DNA from 3 places in the Paenibacillus sp. FSL R5-0887 genome. Region 2 is predicted to be linked to each of the others. Evidence: riboswitches for the same ligand, from Rfam matches in the RefSeq annotation. Region 2 holds a riboswitch; each other region holds the start of a gene.

Region 1 (6,179 bases), on a different contig from region 2:
AAGCTTGTACTTAAAGATATCGAACGCCAGGTAGGTACCAAAGCAATGAACAACATCATGTCCTCCTACGCTCGTAAGTTCCGTTTCCAGCATCCCGCTACGTCAGATTTTCAGAAAGTCGTTGAGAAGGTAACCAAAAAATCATGGCAGGCCTATTTCGATGATTACATTTATGGTGATGGTGCGCCTGACTTCTCAGTAGATACGATTACTTTTAAAAAAAATAACAGCGGCGATGCTCAAAGCTACGAATCATTAGTGAAGATTTCAAATAAAGGGAGCCATTACGTTGATGTTCCCGTGAAATTCACATTCGCCGACAGCTCTTCGGTGCAGCGGGTCTGGAACGGTGAAGGAGCAGAGACTACGTTTCAATTGTTAAGCGATAAGCCTCTTCTCTCTGCTGAGATTGACCCTGAGCATTCCATCTTATTGGAGAGCAAACATTTAAACAACTTTAGGCTGGCGGAAATAGAGCCCAAGACGCTCTCTCGCTGGACGTTAAGTGTAACTAAACTACTTGAAACCGTGCTCGGAACTCTTGTCTGGTGAGGTGAATGATTGTGAGAACATCGATAACCCGCGGCTGGCAAAGCATGAAGGAGCAATTTTATATTTTAATTCTGCTCTTCATCTACCGACTGCTCTGGGGCTACTTTATGTATGGTTTCATCCGATCTGCCATTATTCCAATTCTACTGCGCTATCCAGATAAAGACGCCGGCGGCAGCGGTATGGGCAGACTGTTGTATTATATCGAGGGACAGTTCAGCTTGAATACTGACCCTACGATACGCACTTGGTTATGGATGCTTCTAGGACTTGTTGTCTTGCGACTTCTGCTTTCTCCTTTCATAAGGGCAGGATTGCTGCATGAGCTGCACCAGGAGCGAAAGGGCGAGCGCGGGCTGTTCTTTTTCCCCGGCATGAAGATCTATGGACTACCTGTCTTAGTCTTTAGCCTAATCGAATGGGTGCTGACCCTGCTGCCGCTTTACTGGCTTGCTCCAAAAATGTACGGGCTGTTCTTATCCTCTTTGTTTAACTACACTTTGTTACTTCATTTAGTACCATACGTATTGGCATGGCTTATATATATTTTTATCGTGCGCCTGTTTCTTCTATATATGCAGTTTGGTTACACCGGCGGTACAGGAATGTTCTCCTCACTGTTCATCTGCTTGCGGTCACTGATTCCTGCTATAGGTGTTTCCATTGTACTTGGTGCGGGAGGCTTGCTCTTACTGCTAGTGTGCGGACTGACGGGTCTGTTCTGTCCCGGCCTGCCGGCACTTATAATACGGCAAATCTCACCACTACCTTCTACGCTCTTAAAAATGTGGGGAATCTCTGCACAATATCATCTATGGTGTAGCAAAGCATTTCCACAATAAATTAACCTTATTTGACATAATAAAAAGGTCCCAATTCCTGTATTCAGGAGCTGGGACTTTTTCTCATTACGGATAACTTAAGAGTATTTGCAAAATCATAAAAGCTCTGTTACAATAAGTCCTGTGCTATTAGTAACAATTTTGTAATCAATTGAAACGATTCCTACATAACTAAATGTATTTATCGTAAGTGTAACTGTCGAAACGTCATTCTCTTGGTGCTTAACACGCCTAATTCCTTTGCACCGGGAAGTGGGGGAACCATATTTTGGGTGAATTGATCTCGCTTTACAGGGATCATAGGGAATCTTCTACCGAACCCTTAAGCTAACCTCGCAGGCCTTGGAAGGAGTACATCTTTTGAAAAGACATAATTTAAGAAAAAAATGCGTCGCTGCGGCGCTAGGACTTGTAATGGCATTATCTATTGGTGGAGGAAGCGCCTTTGCCGACTCTAAGATGGACACTGTAATCTCAAAGACTATTGGAGTTGCCTATAAAACCGGAGGTACAAGCACTGCCGGATTTGATTGCTCTGGATTTACAAAATATGTATTCAAGAATGTGGGTCTTACTTTACCTCGTACATCAAAAGCTCAATATAGCGTTGGAACTGCTGTATCCAAAAGCAATCTGCGTTCTGGTGATCTAGTGTTCTTTAACACACTTGGCAATGGAGTATCCCATGTCGGCATTTATGTTGGAAACGGAAAATTCGCACAATCGTCCTCTTCGCGTGGAGTGACCATCACTTCACTCAGTCAGGCCTACTGGGCCAATCGTTATGTTGGCGCTAAAAGAGTAATGAGTACTTCAGCTTATCAAGCTGTAGCCTTCGATTGAAACCTTCCTCACAACTATAACCTCATAATTACAACTATATGAACCTGAATCTGATTATTCCCGTAATCAAATTCGGGTTTTTCTTTTTTCCATAATATATTTTTACACTAATAGAGCCCAATTGAAACACGTTTATTTGATAAAAATTGCAATTATATTAAAAATTAGGTCATTATTAACGCTTACATATGCCTTTCTACCGTAAAAATGCCAATTTTTCTGCATTAATATGTTAAAAACGATTGCCAAGCGGCTTTCTGTTTGTTACAATTAGCGCAGTGAGATTTTAGTAACATTTTTGTAATCATTAAGTTGTTATTTACAAAGGTTTTGTCATGTATTGATTACAAGCTAATCCTAATCAACAGTATGAGCCGAGTTTCCTAACTATTAGGAAAACGGGGGAACCAACTTTGGGTGAATTGACCTCCATTATATAGAGGGGTCATAGGGGACCTTCAACCGAACCCTTAAGCTAACCTCGTAGGCATTTGGAAGGGGTATACACTTTTGAAGAAGAAGTTAGCAGCAGCAGTACTAAGCTTTTCCATCATCCTCACCATCGGAGCAGGAAGCGCTTTCGCAGATTCCAAAATGGATAAAGTGATTGACAAGGCCATCGGTACTAAATACGTATCCGGCGGTATATCCACTAACGGATTTGATTGCTCCGGATTTACAATGTATGTGTTTGATAAGATTGGCATTAACCTTCCACACCAATCAGGTTCCCAATATCAAATGGGCACAGCAATCTCCCGTGATGATATAAGAGCCGGAGATCTTGTATTCTTCAATACAAGTGGCAAAGGTGTCTCCCATGTCGGCATTTATGTCGGTGAAGGTAAGTTCGCACACGCTTCTACCTCACGCGGTGTTACGATTAGCTCTCTGAGTGATAGCTACTACGTGAAACGCTACGTTGGTGCTAAGCGCATTATGAGCACAGACGCTTACCAATCGGTTGCTGCTGAATCGGAAGACAATGATGATGTTCAATAAGTAACGTACATAGGCTCTTTTCCAAGGTAACTCTTGGAGGAGAGCTTGTTTTTTTGTCTTATTACTTATTTACCCCTCTCATAATTTGTAAAACATTCCTCTCATATAAAGTTTCTGAGTCGAACCTCCCCCATTTTGTATATAATTAGTAATATAGCAATGTCCTCGTGAAAGGAGATCGTTGACTTTATGATAAATCCCTCGGTAACTTTTCATGTTGTTCCTATGGAGGCAATTCACGGAGAAGCTATTTGTAAGTGGAGCTATACGCCCCCATATAATATTTATGGCTGGATGCCGTGGGAGCAGATGCAGGCTCTTGGCATCGAGTTTGGCGATCCGCAGCTCCGGGAGGAACAATATATCTCCATATTAAATGAACAAGAGGTTTTGTGCGGATTCGCACAGTTGTTCCCGATGGAAGGAGTCGTCCGTTTAGGAGTTGGGATGCGCCCCGATCTATGCGGCCATGGTTTAGGCAAACTATTCGTAGATGCCATCGTCCAGACAGCCTTGAGTCGTTATCCTGATCGAGAGATAGATCTAGAAGTCCTGACCTGGAACCAACGCGCCATTCGAACTTATCAAAAATGTGGATTTACGATTACAGATACGTATGAACGCCGCACACCTACAGGAGACAAACCTTTTTATTGCATGGTCTATGATAAATGATATTAAATACCAGATATTTCATAAGAATGATTGTATTCTCGTTCATTTTTTTGTCACAAACCCTATGATAACGCTTCACCATAAGCTATAATGTAGGGAGCAGCTTACATAGAAGGGACGAATTGGGATGCAGAAATGGATCATGAGCGGTTTGTTTTTTGCCGCCTGTGCCTTTGCGGTAGTACTCATGTTTACACTTCCGGGTAAAGAAGAGGTAGCGGAAGAAAATAAGCCCACGATGCCGGTAGTTCAACTGGACGCAGCAAAGGCAGAAGCAACCGTGAAAGCCAGCTGTATCACCTGTCACGGCGATCAGCTTCAAGGTGGAGTTGGACCAAGTCTTCAGAATGAAGGCGGCCAGCATGACGCTGAGGAAATCTACAGCATCGTCACCAAAGGACGTGGTCAAATGCCTTCCTTTAAGGAGAAGCTAGCCCCTGAAGAGATCGCCAACGTCGCACTCTGGCTCTCAGAGAAAAAGTAACCCATCAAGCAACTAAAAACGCCCGTGTATGAGATAGGTGACTATCTATGCACGGGCGTTTATTTTATGATTTTGGCTAAACTAATGATTTTTTTCAAAGGCTTCATTAAATTCATGCGCCGCTCGAAGATCTAGAGCCGTAATCCCATCTTCTTCATTAGATTCAAGTCGCAGGGTAACTGTTTTATAATCAATCGTAATATGTGGATGATGATCGAAGGCTTCTGAAATCGTGGCTACTTCATCAACGAACGCAATGCCCTTCATATATTGGCTGAACATATATTTTCGCACCATAACATTATTATCCAGCTTCCACCCCTCCAGCTTGGTGATCTCCTCACGCAGTTCCTCTTCCGTAAATAACAATTCGTTTCCTCCCTTACAAAAAATTGCAGTAAAGTGCGCAGTTCCCTTTACTTGACATAGGCGTTAAACAAAACATCCCTTAGCTTCTGAGGTCCAAGGGATGTGCCAGGATAAAGGCGATATTTTCGATTTAATGTATTCACAAATCCCAGCGATTATAACTCGGCTTTATCAATTTTAACACGGGCTACTAACTACGGGCAAATTACGTCCAGACGTCTCCTCTGCCTAAATCAAAACCACTGAAGCCAAATCCTCTTCGCCAACTAAAATATTAATGCGATGCGTGTCCTTATCGTAAATAATTACGCCGCTCCCCACTTCAATCATAGGTTCATTACCCAGCGCGAAGAAAAGATCCTCAGCCAATGCTTCCCATACCTCCAGCTTTGATTCTTGGGGTAGTTCCTGCCACTCGTCCGGATCCATCTCAAAAAATAAATATCCATCGGAAATTCGTCCGACGGCTTCGGTCAAATCTGTTAGAATTTCACCGTAATCTCTACCATGCTTTACACCCACGTATATCACTCCGTTTTCTTCACAGATGAATAATTACTTACCTTATCCATTATAGCCGAAAAAATGACTTCACAAAAAACCGAATGATGTCGATAAATAAGAATATACGTTAATTCGGTTTCGCACAGAGTGCCCTGCCGCTGTTTCAAGGATGATATACGCGGCATTGTCGGAACACATCTTAAATCTCACGGACGAGGTGCAAAATGGAAATTTCAACAATAATTGGTTTAATTTTTGGTTTGGTTGCTGTAATCTGGGGCATGATCCTCAAGCACGCTCCACTTCATGCTTTGGCCACACCTGCTGCTTACGTTATTATCTTGGTGGGTACGGCAGCGTCTATTTTCATGGCCTTTCCTTTCAACGAGGTCAAAAAGATTCCAAGTCTGTTCAAAATGATTTTTATCAAAAAGAAATTAATCAGTAAACCCGAATTAATCACTATGTTCATGGAATGGGCTTCTATCACACGGCGTGAAGGTCTGTTGGCTCTAGAATCAAAGGTCGATGAAATAGAAGATAACTTCCTCAGGAATGGCATGCGGATGATCATTGATGGAAATGATCAGGATTTTGTCCGCGATGTCCTCATGGAGGATATCCACGCCACAGAGGATAGACATAAAGCAGGAGCGCTCATTTTCTCACAGGCAGGTATGTATGCTCCTACCCTTGGGGTGCTCGGGGCGGTTATCGGCCTCATCGCCGCTCTGGCTGATATGAGTGATATGAACAAATTGGCTGCGGCAATCGGGGCTGCCTTCATCGCCACTTTGCTTGGTATCTTTACAGGTTACGTATTATGGCATCCTATTGCTAATAAACTGAAACGTCTCTCCAAACAAGAAATCGAAGTTCGAATGATGATGGTCGAAGGTCTTTTGTCC
Region 2 (6,179 bases):
GTAATGCCTCCCTGATCAATTTGGGCGAGAGCCCCGGCAAATTCCTCCCGCGTAATCCCAAACATCGCCAGCCGCTTGTACAGCTGTTTGCCGTTACAATATCCGATTCCAAGCAAATTACCAAGTGCCATACGTCTTTCAGCAGCCCGAGGGTGTACAAGCATTCCAGCGGCCATAAGATCATCAATACCAATCAAAGCAGGTGCTCCTTCAAAAGAGGTATGTACATTACGCAGCGCATGACGAATCGCCTCTGGCGATGCATTCTCTACACCGATATCCCCTTTTCGAGTTGCGTCCTTCTCTGGAATAAAAGCATGCTTGCAGCCCGGCACCTTCGCTGAAACGATTTTACGAATTCGCTCCCCAGCATGGTCCGGGTCCGTAAGAATAATAACCCCTCTACGTTCCATAGCAAGCGCGATCTTAGCAATTACAGTCCGGTTTACAGCAGAGCCGCCTGTCTCAATGGTATCCGCTTCTACAGCACGCTTAATGGCTACGGTATCGCTTTTGCCTTCAACGACGATTAATTCCTTAATCATATTTCTTGACTCCTTCCAAAAAAAGCAAAAAGAAGAGGATTCGCTCCTCTTCTTTTGGTTAAAGAATGTATAAGTGATGAGCGGTTGCTCTGCGATCAACGAAATGATCATCCAGCGTTCCTTAACGGTTATCATCACTATAGCTTATCAAAGGATTTTTTGCAAAAGCTTCAGTTCTAGTTAAGCTCTGGTTTCACAGGTCCAATCACATAAACGGTACGTGATTTACGGCCGAAATTACGAGCATGGCTCAGGGAATCATAATAGACATCCACTTTATTGCCTTTAATGGCACCGCCAGTATCCTCTGCACGGCGGAATCCAAGCCCATCGATATAAACCCACCAGCCAATAGGAATTACATTCGGATCTACTGCAATTGTACGACCTTCCGTTACGCGTGTTCCGGAGGCAGTTTTAGTACCTATCCCTGGCTCTTCTGACGAATAAGCTGTCATGGAGACGTTCTTAATCATCTTCTTGTACTCAAAGTCTACGCCAGCCTTGCTTGTGACGTTCTTAGTCTTAGCGCTAACTTTAGTCGTTTTGGAGGTAGTGCTTGATTTGGAAGTTGTTGTAGCTTTAGCAACTACAGTAGGCTTAGGAAGTGCTTTAGTACCAACGGCAATGATCTTATCTTTTGTTACCGTTTGTACTTCCTTGCCGATCATGCGCATAGAGGCCAGTTCTCCGTCTTGATAGATCTTTTCAATATGCTGAACCATGACGCCTGGTTTGCCTGCCTGTGCCACTCTAACTGTTCCCACAGTAAGGGAGGGATCTGCTGTCTTAATAACACGGAAAGGTAAGTTAGTTGTTCGCTGTACCGTTTGCTTGTTGATACGAACGATCTTAATCTCCATGTCAGCAGAGATGGTGGTGTCTAACGAAGGAAAAATCTTATCATAGCCTTCTAGGTTGATACCCAGTTTGTCAATCGCTTGACCGATAGTGTCTTCGGTCGTATATAACGTTTTTGTTGCTCCGTCCGCAGTAAGGCTAAATTTCTGCGCACGATTGATAACGACACGGTCACCGTCTTTTATTTCATCACTCAGACCTAAAGATAATTCATCATGCGGCTGCAGCGAAATTTGCTCTTTCTCCAACACATCACCAAGAAGTGCTTCTCGCGTTTCAAGTGTCTGTGTTTGCCCGTCTATTACTAAAACTAATTGTTTATTACTTTGACCGTGTACGTACAGCAGAATTAACAGCGCGATTGCGATTGAAATCACACCTGCAAGTAAAAGTACGCGAGTATTTACTTGCTCCCACCGTAATGCGAAAGACCTGCTGGATGACTGCGAATCATGGGATACCTCTGGTTGGAATAAGCCCATTCTCTCCATCCTCCTTACATAGCCTCGTCGTCAATTTGTATATCATGAGGACTGAATTTCTTTGACGAAACTATTTGAGATTGTCACAGGATACGCACGTATTAACTTAGCGTCTCCTGCTCATGGATCGCCTGCTCGGCACAGCTACTCCCACACCTGTTATATAACAGTATGCGGGCAACATTCAGTTTATTCAAAAATAAAGAAGCCTAAAAAGAGTTCTCTTGAGGACTCTTTCGTGGCTTCTCCGATGTCAGAATACGCGGGAATGTTTGTGCACGAGGTTGCCTCTCTTACTTGCGCTTACGGGGTTAGCTGTCGGGTTCGGACGAAAGAGAGACGCCCTATTTCAGGTCACCCGCTCACGGCGGTTGCCCTTAAATTCACCCCAAAGACCACGTGAAGAAATCAAATATTGTTCTGCGGCAATTCCTAGTCGTATTCAAGATACAGGCATGCGGCAGTTCAATATTGGTTCCCCCGTTCTCCATACGGAGACTCAGCGAGACGATCCATGAATCAATGGCTGTCACAATAACAACAGCTCACATCACTGAAAAGATGATATCCTGTTTTGATGCATGTTGTAAAGGACGATTCAACCACGTTTACGCAAATATATGGTTAAAATATTGTAATAATCAGCCGTTTTTATATTAAAAAAGTTTAATATATCGGCCATTCTCTATTTTTCACCCGTTTTACTCCTGTTTTCAGACAATCCCAAATCGTTCCAGTGCGTTCGCATACGTAATTTTAGCCAATTCTTCCCATGTTAACCCTTTAATTTCAGCCGCAGCCTCTGCTACTAACTTCACATGAGCACTCTCATTTCGCTTGCCTCGGAAGGGGTGTGGAGTCAAATATGGAGCGTCTGTTTCGATCAATAATCGGTCCAATGGCGTCTGTGCAAGCACCTCTTTAGGCACTCTGGCATTTTTGAACGTGATCGGTCCTCCAAATGACAAATGAAATCCTAGGTCTAGACACATTTTTGCGGTTTCCCAGCTGCCTGAGAAAGAATGCATTACGCCACCAATTTCATTTGCTTTTTCCTCCCGTAAAATCCGTACGACATCTTCATGGGCATCACGGTCATGTATACAGATTGGCATTTTTAGTTCACGGGCTAGTCCAATTTGTTTGCGGAAGACCTCCTGCTGCACATCCTTGGGAGAGGTATCCCAATAATAATCCAACCCAATCTCTCCGATGGCCACCACTTTCTCATGGCTGCAAAGAGAGGCGATCCAATCGAGGTCCCCCTCTTTCATATCAATCGCATCCTGTGGATGCCAGCCCACCGCTGCATAAATATAATCATAAGATTCAGCCAGCTTCATCGTTGAAGGGATCGTTTCCCGATTAAATCCAATATTGATCATCTTGCTAACTCCGGCCTCTACTGCACGAGCTATAACTTCCTCGCGATCCTCGTCGAATTGAGGCGCATCTAAATGTGTATGTGTGTCGAACAGATACATTTTAAAGCTCACTCCTTGTTGTTTTTATCAATAGTTCCATAAATATTTGTATTATTTTGCAAAAATCTCTGCTACAGAAAAGGGCAACCGTGTAAGGGCTTTTTTCAGCTTATCCTGTGGGAAATATAGGTGATATCTGCCACGATGAATTCCGCTTATTGAGCGCACAATATCCGATACCTCTGAAATTTCCCGCAATTGCTCATTGCGATCAAGCAGTAAAATTTGATTATTGTCGAAGGCTGCTCCTGGACGGAACACATCATAAGGCAAATCTGTCGGATAATCAATCTCTAAGTCATATTCTGGGTTAAGTCCCGCTCCCGCAAAACTGCTGCGGATTTCCGTAATCATATCTGTATCCAAATTCTCGATCTCTACATATTTATACAGTTTACGATGAATAAAACGGGTACACAAGTCGCTTAATAACTCATCTTCTTCAAGTGTCCATTGCATAAAAGCAGTCTGTACCAGTGCCTCATCAAGCATTAAATATTGCTTCACTGTTACTTCTCCTCGAAAGAGATCTTCCAGCGGAGCGATCATAAAGCGAAATTTGTACTCCTCTTGGAACAATTCTTTAGCTCTACGGAAGATTTGACGCAAAATAATTTCAGAGCTGCGCGTCACCGGATGAAAATATACCTGCCAGTACATTTGATAACGCGACATTAAATAATCTTCAATGGCATGCATACCTGATTCTTTTACTACAATCCGCCCATTATAAGGACGAAGCATTCTCAAAATCCGATCAATATCGATGGTTCCATAGTTTACACCTGTATAGTACGCATCACGCAGCAAATAATCCATACGATCAGCATCCAGCGGACTGGAAACCAAATTGACAACAATTTCATGCTCATATGTCTTAGAGATAACTGAGGCTACTTTACGAGGAAAATCTTCCTCCACATCACGCAATATTTCGGTGATCTCCGTGTCCTCCAAAATAATTCGGCAGGTCCAATCCTCATGGTTCATTTCAAAAGCTTCTTCTATAGAATGTGAAAATGGACCATGCCCTAAATCATGCAGCAAAGCCGCACACAAAGTAAGCAAACTTTCTTCAGGAATCCAATCCTTATACCCGCTGCGCTCAAATTGCGAAATGATTCTGCGTGTAATTTCATATACTCCTAAAGAATGAGAAAAACGACTATGCTCTGCACCATGAAAAGTGAGATATGAGGTACCTAACTGGCGAATCCGGCGTAAACGCTGAAATTCTTTTGTATTAATTAGTCGCCAAATAATCGTATCCTGTACGTGAATATAATTATGAACGGGATCCTTGAAAACTTTTTCTTCCGTGAGCGGCTGCTTCATGAGATCAACTCCTTCTAATAATTTAATATGATTTTAACTAATATCAGTATATAATAAGTAATTATGTCGTACTTTGTCGAAAAGTATCATTTTTGGTCTTGGTAAATCGACAAAATGCTTTCAGGGTAATTCTTAATTTTTATAGGGACATTCAAAGTTCTTATGGAAATTTTCTTATTCAGCCTATGAAAAAAGGTTGACTGATTTGGGAATCGTTGGTATTATAAGTATCATAAAACAGTGAACAATGTCGAATAATGACGTTTTTGGAACATTGAGAGGAGTAACGATTGTTATGATGAAATCAACAGGAATTGTAAGAAAAGTAGACGAACTTGGACGGGTTGTTATTCCTATTGAATTACGCCGTACACTTGGCATTGGCGAAAAGGACGCACTGGAAATTTACGTTGATGGCGAACGGATTATGCTTAAAAAGTATGAGCCTGCCTGCATTTTCTGTGGCAACGCTGAGAACGTAACTTACTTTAAAGGAAAAATAGTTTGTCATGAATGCATATCTTCCATCCCTACCCCTGTGACAAACTAAATTAAATAGTATATAATAGAACTAATCAAATTGTTAATTCTAACCTTTTCATATCTCCTTGACCTCCCGTGACCGCGGGAGGTATTTTTTATGTCTGGGTTTGCCCTCCTGGTTATCCCCTCCCTAAGGGCAATGTGCTTCAAGACGGAACTAGTAATACTTAGTTGTATTTCTTACAGTTATTTTAAATGCTTTTTACCATTAAACGAATTAATTGTATTTTGTACACTTATATTTCCTATATCTCCGTGAAATCAATCCTTTCCACCTTTATAACTGTATGAAGTACAACTAAACGAACAAATACATAAAAAAATTCAAAAATAACTGTACAAATTACATTTAACCCACAGATAAATCACTCAAGCTCGAAACGGCTCCGAAAATCCTTAGTTATTCTAGGAATTCGTCTATAACACTTACTCTTCTGCTCTATCAAGCAACGCATTATAAATATCCCGTTTGGCTACACCCCGGTCTGATGCCGCTTTTTTCATAGCCTCTTTCCGTGGTACATCCTGTGCTTCGTAATGAGCTACATGATCTTCAATGCTTAACTGACGCCACCACGCCGATTCTGCGATTTCTGCATCTTCCTTGCTCTCCCCTTCTACGACAATAACATATTCGCCTAGCGGAGGATGTTCAGCCAGCCATAGTGTACATTCCTCAATCGAACCGCGTAGAAACTCCTCATATCTTTTCGTTAATTCACGTGCCAACACAATCTGGCGATTACCGAATGCTTCTTGAAGATGAGCAAGTGTCTTAACTACGCGATGGGGAGATTCGTAGAACAACAAAGTGCCTTGAGCCGAACGAAGTGGACTTAATACTGCTCGGATGTCCTTACGCTCTCGGGGAAGAAAGCCGATAAAGGTGAACGTATTCGTAGATAGACCAGAAGCGATCAAAGCTGACA
Region 3 (6,179 bases), on a different contig from region 2:
GAGGGAAATCAGGTTGCAGAATTGTTGAAGGCTTATACTGCGCCAGAGGGCATGCCACAGGCTAAGATAGTACAATATGCTTCTGCGGAGGATGCCGAGTTAAAGAAAGCATTAGATGAAGAGACCGTAGAAGGTTATGTTACTTTTGCGGAACCTACTGGTGAAGGGCTTCCACCCGTTACTTATCATAGTAATGATGGGGAACTAAACGGAGATGTGCAAGTTTATCTCCAAAATGCACTTCAGCAAGCAAACACACAATTCATCGTTGGCGACAAGCTGACCTCTGAACAGATTGCTGCAATGTCAACGCCTGTGCAGATTACTACACAACAGCTTAACGCAGGCGGTGGCAGTGAAAGCTCTCAGGAGGACACTCCAGCCATTAACTACATTATCGTATATGCCATGCTTATGTTGTTCTTTATGTCCATTATGATGACAGGCAACATGATTGCCGCAGAGATAACTTCTGAGAAAAGCTCGCGGATTATGGAGATTCTGATTACAAGTGCCTCACCTTTAGCGCAAATGTTCGGTAAAGTTATCGGTGTTTTCCTAGTAGGAATATTGCAAATTGGGATCTTTGTCGCAGCGATCGTCGTCAATTTGACGCTCCCGCATAATGCGACTGTATTGGCTGATTTTGATCTCGATTTAGGCCAGCTCAATATTAACTTGCTGCTCTATGGATTTGTCTTGTACGTATTAGGTTACTTCCTCTATGCCTTGATGTATGCGGCTGTAGGTTCGATTGTCAGCCGTACGGAGGATCTCGGTCAGGCGGTAATGCCAATCATGATGTTAGGCTTCGTAGCGTTCTATGTTCCACTGTTCAGTATCTCCAATGCAGATACTCTAGTGGTTAAGATAGCGAGTTATGTGCCTTTCACCTCACCATTGACGATGCTGCTCCGAATTGGTGTCGGCGAGGTGGCGATCTGGCAAGTCATTGTATCGCTGCTGATCCTGCTTGTGACTACCTTCATCTTCGGATGGCTGGCAGCCAAGATCTATCGTACCGGCGTACTGATGTACGGCAAACGCCCAAGTATTAAAGAAATCAGAAAAGCAATGAAAGCTTACAAGATCTAAGAAGACCTCATATAACTTTTAAGGAGTGCTAATGATGTCTACAAGCGAACAATATACCATTATGCTTTTAATGAGTTCGGTATCGCTGGCTACGGTTAGTAGAATGCTTCCGGATGGCTCCACTTTTATGGATTTCGTTCAAGGCGTATTGACTGGTGTTGCTATAGTGGGGATGTTGGCAGGATTGTGGATGTACGGTAAGGCGCGTAAGAGTAAAGTGTAATAGTAGGAACTGAATTTTCGGGGGTATCCTAACAACCATTTATGGTTGTTGGGATATCCCCGTTTTTGAGTTGGCAATCTCTTTGTATACGAGCTGATATAGCTAACGGACCCAGCAGCACTTAAATGCAACAATCATCGAGATTTAGCAAGATATCGGACACTATAGTCGCTATTGGCATGAAAAATGGTGAATTAGTAGCTCTTTTAACCAAATAGTTGCACTGGAGTCCGATACTATGCTCAAAAGGCGATAAACGTGTAAGTAACGTCATCTGGGTCCGTAAGCCTTGGTGGAAGATGATTAGGGCTTGCTTTAAGACGATCCAAGACGTTCATCGCTCGGGATTTCTACTGGAGTCCGAACGCCGGCCATATTTGTGGAAAAGCTTCAATTAAAGGCTCCTGAGTCCGTTAGATGCTTCATGCGCTTAAAGATTGTCTGAATTCTAGTCAGTGACTAAATTATAGAAAGATTTGCGCTCGTTAGTATATCCGTTTGGGTGGTCATCTGCTCCCGTACAGCTCTAAGCTGTGTTTTCAGTGCGGGAACACTTTTTTGCAGAATAATGCTTATTTGAGAAAGAGGCAGCTTTAGACCGTACCACATGACCTTCACAAGCTGTTCCTCCCAAGGTAATGCCTTAGCCGATAGAAGCGAGCGCCGGGCAAAAGAATCAGCACACTGGCGAATACAAGTGCGGTAAGCGTGGATAGAGAATAACTGAGGATCGAAATCATCCTGACGATATATTTTATGAAGCTCTGTGAAGGTGCGGATAGTAATCTTGTCTGCCTCATTAGATTGTTCTAACAACATGGAACTAAGTACGTAGACTTCATTAGTATACTTTTGAACACACTCTGCAAATTTAGTACTGTAGGTGGACTCGGGAGGTAAGGGGTCAGGCATGGTGAACACGATCCTTTCAGATTGAGAGATTTGCTTGAATCTATAATATAGAAAAGTAAGAGATGGATTTATTGATGAGATCGGCGGTGTCTGGTTCCGGGCAACTGTGTTTCTGCTGGGAGGCACTGGATAAAGCTTTGGAAGGTTTGTAGTAGAGCCGTTCACTTCTGGAATTGCTCCCCCCTGCTGCAACACTGTACAGACGCCCTTGCTGAATATGCCCTGCCAAGGATTTACCCTGGAGCTTGGCCTTTAAATCCTGCAAAGCACCCTGAACTAGCTCAAGCTTAACCTGCTCCCAATCTGAACCTTCGCGACGGACCTTATCCAGCGCTTCCTCAAGACGGCAATGACAGATAGCCCGTAAAAAAGAACTCCATTTAATGAGATCGAAATTTTTGGTGTTGGCAGAGATCAGACAAGCCCCCCAACTGCAGCCTCCCTTACAGGTGAGCTTCAGAATACCATAACGGCAGCCTTCAGCCCCTTCCATTCCATAGTGAATAGGCTCGGGTTCATCCAATACAAATACTTCAATGCGGGATAGTCTGCGCTGGTCCATAGTAGGGTTCCTCCTTAGATTTCCAAAAGCTTTAAGTCTACATGATGAGTGACACTAGCCTTTTCTACACAAGCGAGCATTTCCATTTTATTCTCACAGACTGCGGTATGCTCTAGCCATAGTCGGAACTTCTCTTTTCGTATAACAGATAGATGTAAGGGAAAGGTGCTGCGGGATCTCAAGACATACCAACCGGCGCTTACATCTTTCCAAGGCTCCTTGAAGGCTGTAAACCACGGGAGCTTTTGGTGTGATGACCAATCCTGCTGCTGCTGTTGTTCTCGAATTTTTTTATATATCTCATATACAATCTTAGAGTCTAAACAGTCTTTACAAGAAGAAGGTGTGCTGAACTGGCGAAGGGCTTGGATCTGGTTCTGGCCAAATGCATAGCCTACAATGTACCTGTGATTATGTTCTTCGAACCACAAGGCCCCGAAACAAACGTAATTTAGACTTATCGGCTCAAGCAGCCCTTGATGTATCCCTAAATAATAGTGCTTCAAAACATTCACCCCATCCAGCGTGCTATCACCTAATAAGCTCAGGTAACGCAAAAACCGCAGCAAGAGGAGGACCTCTGCTGCGGTTTTGGATTACAGGCAGATATACCTGGGCCAAAGCGTGGCGGATCAAGGGTCTCTCTCTTTACGCTTACGAGGTTAGCTGTCGGATTCGGACGGTGAGAGTCGCCCTACCTATTGAGACTTATGCAGTCTCCTTTGGATTCACCCCAAGTAGGCCAGGTGGCCTGATGGTTCCCCCGTTCCCTGCAATGCAGGAACTCAGCGTTGATTGTTTTTCATGAATTGGATTCAACCCGAATCATACTCTTTTCAAGATTTTCTGTAAAAAACGGAAAATGTTCTTTTAGAGCAATTTTAACCATATCCTGCCGACTACGACTGAAAAACGAGGTAAATAGGTATTTATGGCGTGTTATCGCGCCTCTTTCTCGTTCAGCCTCAGCTTCTTGCGTTTCTACCTATAATGGGAATTTGCAGTATTTTCGCTCTAAAAAGGTGAATAAAATCACATGGGTTATAGATAGCGATTAAACGCTCCAAACTCGAGTAAACAAGAGATATAGAGAGATTAGATATCAAGTAAGCGCTATCTAATGGGAAAATAGTTTTTAATTTGCATTATTTTGGCATCATTCAGGTTTTACAAGTCTTCGTGCATAAGAGTATGATTACTCCTGTTTCAACGACAATCGAATATTTGATCCGCTTAATTTCCGATAAGGAAAGCGGGGGAACCAACAATCGGCAGCCGATGTGAGAGTCGGAAGCCGATTATGGGGTGAATCCTGTAGAGGGTGTGAGTGAGCTCGCATCTATACAGGTAGGGCGACTCTCACCGCCCGAATCCGACAGCTAACCTCGTAAGCGTATGGAGAGAGGATGAGTGCAATGTGACCGCTAGCGAGCCACAGAGGAGATCCTTTGTGGCTTTTTGCTGTGCTCTTAGAAGCAAAGCATTTATGGAGGCCTCCCCTAAGAGGTCGCTAAATTCATCATTAGCGGTATTTGTAAGGCAGCGTCTAATGACGTGACACAACCGAGCTTTAGGTTGTGCCCGAAAATGACGATAGGTCAACATCCTTTCGGAGATTTTCGTTGCCTCCTTGTTGTAAATGAGCAGGAGGAGAAAAAAAGATGACGGATCAGAATGAATATGTGCTTGTATGTGCGCCTACAAAGGCGGGAGAACATTTCATTAAACTTCTGAAGTTCAGGGGTATTAAGATGGCGGGATTAACCAACAATGTGGCTGAGAAAGCTTTACTTGAGGAGCTCGGGATTGAGCAGGTTATTCTTGTGGATACCCGCCATCAGAGCACTTGGTTTCGCCCATCGTTCCCGGTAGGCAGGGTATATCTGTTTGAGAGCAGCTTTCCGCTTTGCTGCCGCTATATTCAGATGTGCCGTACCTGGACGACACAGCCGATTTTTGTGATTACAAGTTCAATAAATCCTAGATTGGTCTATAAAAGACTTGGTGCGAGCTATGTAATCTATTCCCATAGTGGTGATGCTGATTTTCTAATCGATAGATCACCTCATCAAGGATAATGGAAGGAGTGCGGAAGATATGATGGATCTGTATATGGTGGCTTCGTTAGCTGTAATTTACGGGTTATTTTATGGCTTTATGCGCTGGTGCGCAGGTGTAGTTGAGGATACGGGGAGGGATAAGCTGTGATTCTAGTAATCGCTGTTACCCTACTGTTGTTTATATATCTGGTTTACGCGTTGATTCATCCTGAGAAATTTTAAGGAGGGGCATTCATGGGCATTTTGCAAATAGTCGTCGTAATTGTAATTCTCATCTTGCTGGTCAAGCCGATGGGAACTTATTTATATCATGTATTTTCTAACGAACCGAATCGTACGGATCGCTGGTTTGCAGGCACAGAGAAAGGTATTTATAAGCTGATCGGCCTGAAAAAACGGGACGGAATGTCCTGGAAGAAGTATGCACTCAGCTTTGTTTTAACTAATATCGTACTGGTTGCTTTCAGTTATATTTTTCTGAGATTACAGCGGGGATTGCCGCTGAACCCGAATGGAATTGCCGATATGGAACAGACGCTTTCATTCAATACGGTGATCAGCTTTATGACCAATACGAACCTGCAGCATTATAGCGGGGAGACGGGACTATCGTATTTTTCACAAATGGCAGTCATCACGATGATGATGTTCACGTCTGCAGCGAGCGGATTTTCTGTTGCGGTTGCTTTTGTCAGAGGGATTACAGGACAGAAATCAGTCGGGAACTTTTTCGAGGACTTCGTAAAAGCACATATTCGTGTATTCATTCCATTAGCTCTGCTAGTTTCATTGGTGCTGGTAGGATTGCATGTGCCACAAACGCTCAAGCCATCGCTTGAGGTCACTACACTTGAAGGCCAGACGCAACAAATCGCTATCGGTCCAGTCGCTTCTTTGGAATCAATTAAACACTTAGGTACGAATGGTGGCGGCTTCTTCGGAGCCAATTCAGCACATCCTTTTGAGAACCCTAATCCACTTACGAACGTTCTGGAGATTCTCTCTATGTGGATGCTGCCAGCCTCTTTGCCATATATGTACGGGTTGTTCGCTAAGAACAAACGTCAGGGCTGGGTGATTTTCACAGCAATGATGACCTTGTTCGTACTACTGCTAGGATTGAATTATTATGCGGAAACCAAAGGCAATCCAGCTATCAATGCGCTGGGGATTGAGTCTTCGCAAGGCAGCATGGAAGGTAAAGAGGTACGTTTTGGTATCCCGCAATCTTCGCTGTTCACTTCGGTAACAACGGCAGCTACGACAGGTAGTGTTAACAATATGCATGATACGCTGACACCGCTAGGTGGCATTACCCCTCTGGCCC

Evidence for each region. Region 2 has a riboswitch for cyclic di-AMP ahead of MKY14_RS30665 (3D domain-containing protein). Riboswitches for the same ligand answer to the same signal wherever they lie in the genome.
Region 1: it holds a riboswitch for cyclic di-AMP, as region 2 does, so the genes downstream of both, MKY14_RS26850 (C40 family peptidase) here and MKY14_RS30665 (3D domain-containing protein) in region 2, are expected to answer to the same signal.
Region 3: it holds a riboswitch for cyclic di-AMP, as region 2 does, so the genes downstream of both, MKY14_RS24745 (hypothetical protein) here and MKY14_RS30665 (3D domain-containing protein) in region 2, are expected to answer to the same signal.

What each region holds. Positions count from the first base shown of each region.
Region 1 is NZ_JBBOCE010000002.1:2,035,638-2,041,816, forward strand. Features, by position in the region: gene MKY14_RS26840 (M1 family metallopeptidase) at 1-552, shown strand, start outside; gene MKY14_RS26845 (hypothetical protein) at 564-1,394, shown strand; cyclic di-AMP (ydaO/yuaA leader) riboswitch at 1,613-1,751, shown strand; gene MKY14_RS26850 (C40 family peptidase) at 1,809-2,237, shown strand; cyclic di-AMP (ydaO/yuaA leader) riboswitch at 2,600-2,742, shown strand; gene MKY14_RS26855 (C40 family peptidase) at 2,748-3,239, shown strand; gene MKY14_RS26860 (GNAT family N-acetyltransferase) at 3,429-3,914, shown strand; gene MKY14_RS26865 (c-type cytochrome) at 4,042-4,398, shown strand; gene MKY14_RS26870 (4a-hydroxytetrahydrobiopterin dehydratase) at 4,480-4,767, opposite strand; gene MKY14_RS26875 (hypothetical protein) at 4,996-5,289, opposite strand; gene motA (flagellar motor stator protein MotA) at 5,496-6,179, shown strand, end outside.
Region 2 is NZ_JBBOCE010000003.1:46,842-53,020, forward strand. Features, by position in the region: gene rnmV (ribonuclease M5) at 1-545, opposite strand, end outside; gene MKY14_RS30665 (3D domain-containing protein) at 722-1,888, opposite strand; cyclic di-AMP (ydaO/yuaA leader) riboswitch at 2,174-2,403, opposite strand; gene MKY14_RS30670 (TatD family hydrolase) at 2,602-3,372, opposite strand; gene MKY14_RS30675 (HD domain-containing protein) at 3,424-4,707, opposite strand; gene MKY14_RS30680 (AbrB/MazE/SpoVT family DNA-binding domain-containing protein) at 5,003-5,257, shown strand; gene rsmI (16S rRNA (cytidine(1402)-2'-O)-methyltransferase) at 5,677-6,179, opposite strand, start outside.
Region 3 is NZ_JBBOCE010000002.1:1,548,776-1,554,954, reverse strand. Features, by position in the region: gene MKY14_RS24765 (ABC transporter permease) at 1-1,095, shown strand, start outside; gene MKY14_RS24760 (hypothetical protein) at 1,127-1,318, shown strand; gene MKY14_RS24755 (hypothetical protein) at 1,778-2,230, opposite strand; gene MKY14_RS24750 (hypothetical protein) at 2,271-2,792, opposite strand; gene MKY14_RS24745 (hypothetical protein) at 2,807-3,361, opposite strand; cyclic di-AMP (ydaO/yuaA leader) riboswitch at 3,430-3,593, opposite strand; cyclic di-AMP (ydaO/yuaA leader) riboswitch at 4,013-4,202, shown strand; gene MKY14_RS24740 (hypothetical protein) at 4,454-4,870, shown strand; gene kdpF (K(+)-transporting ATPase subunit F) at 4,997-5,074, shown strand; gene kdpA (potassium-transporting ATPase subunit KdpA) at 5,087-6,179, shown strand, end outside.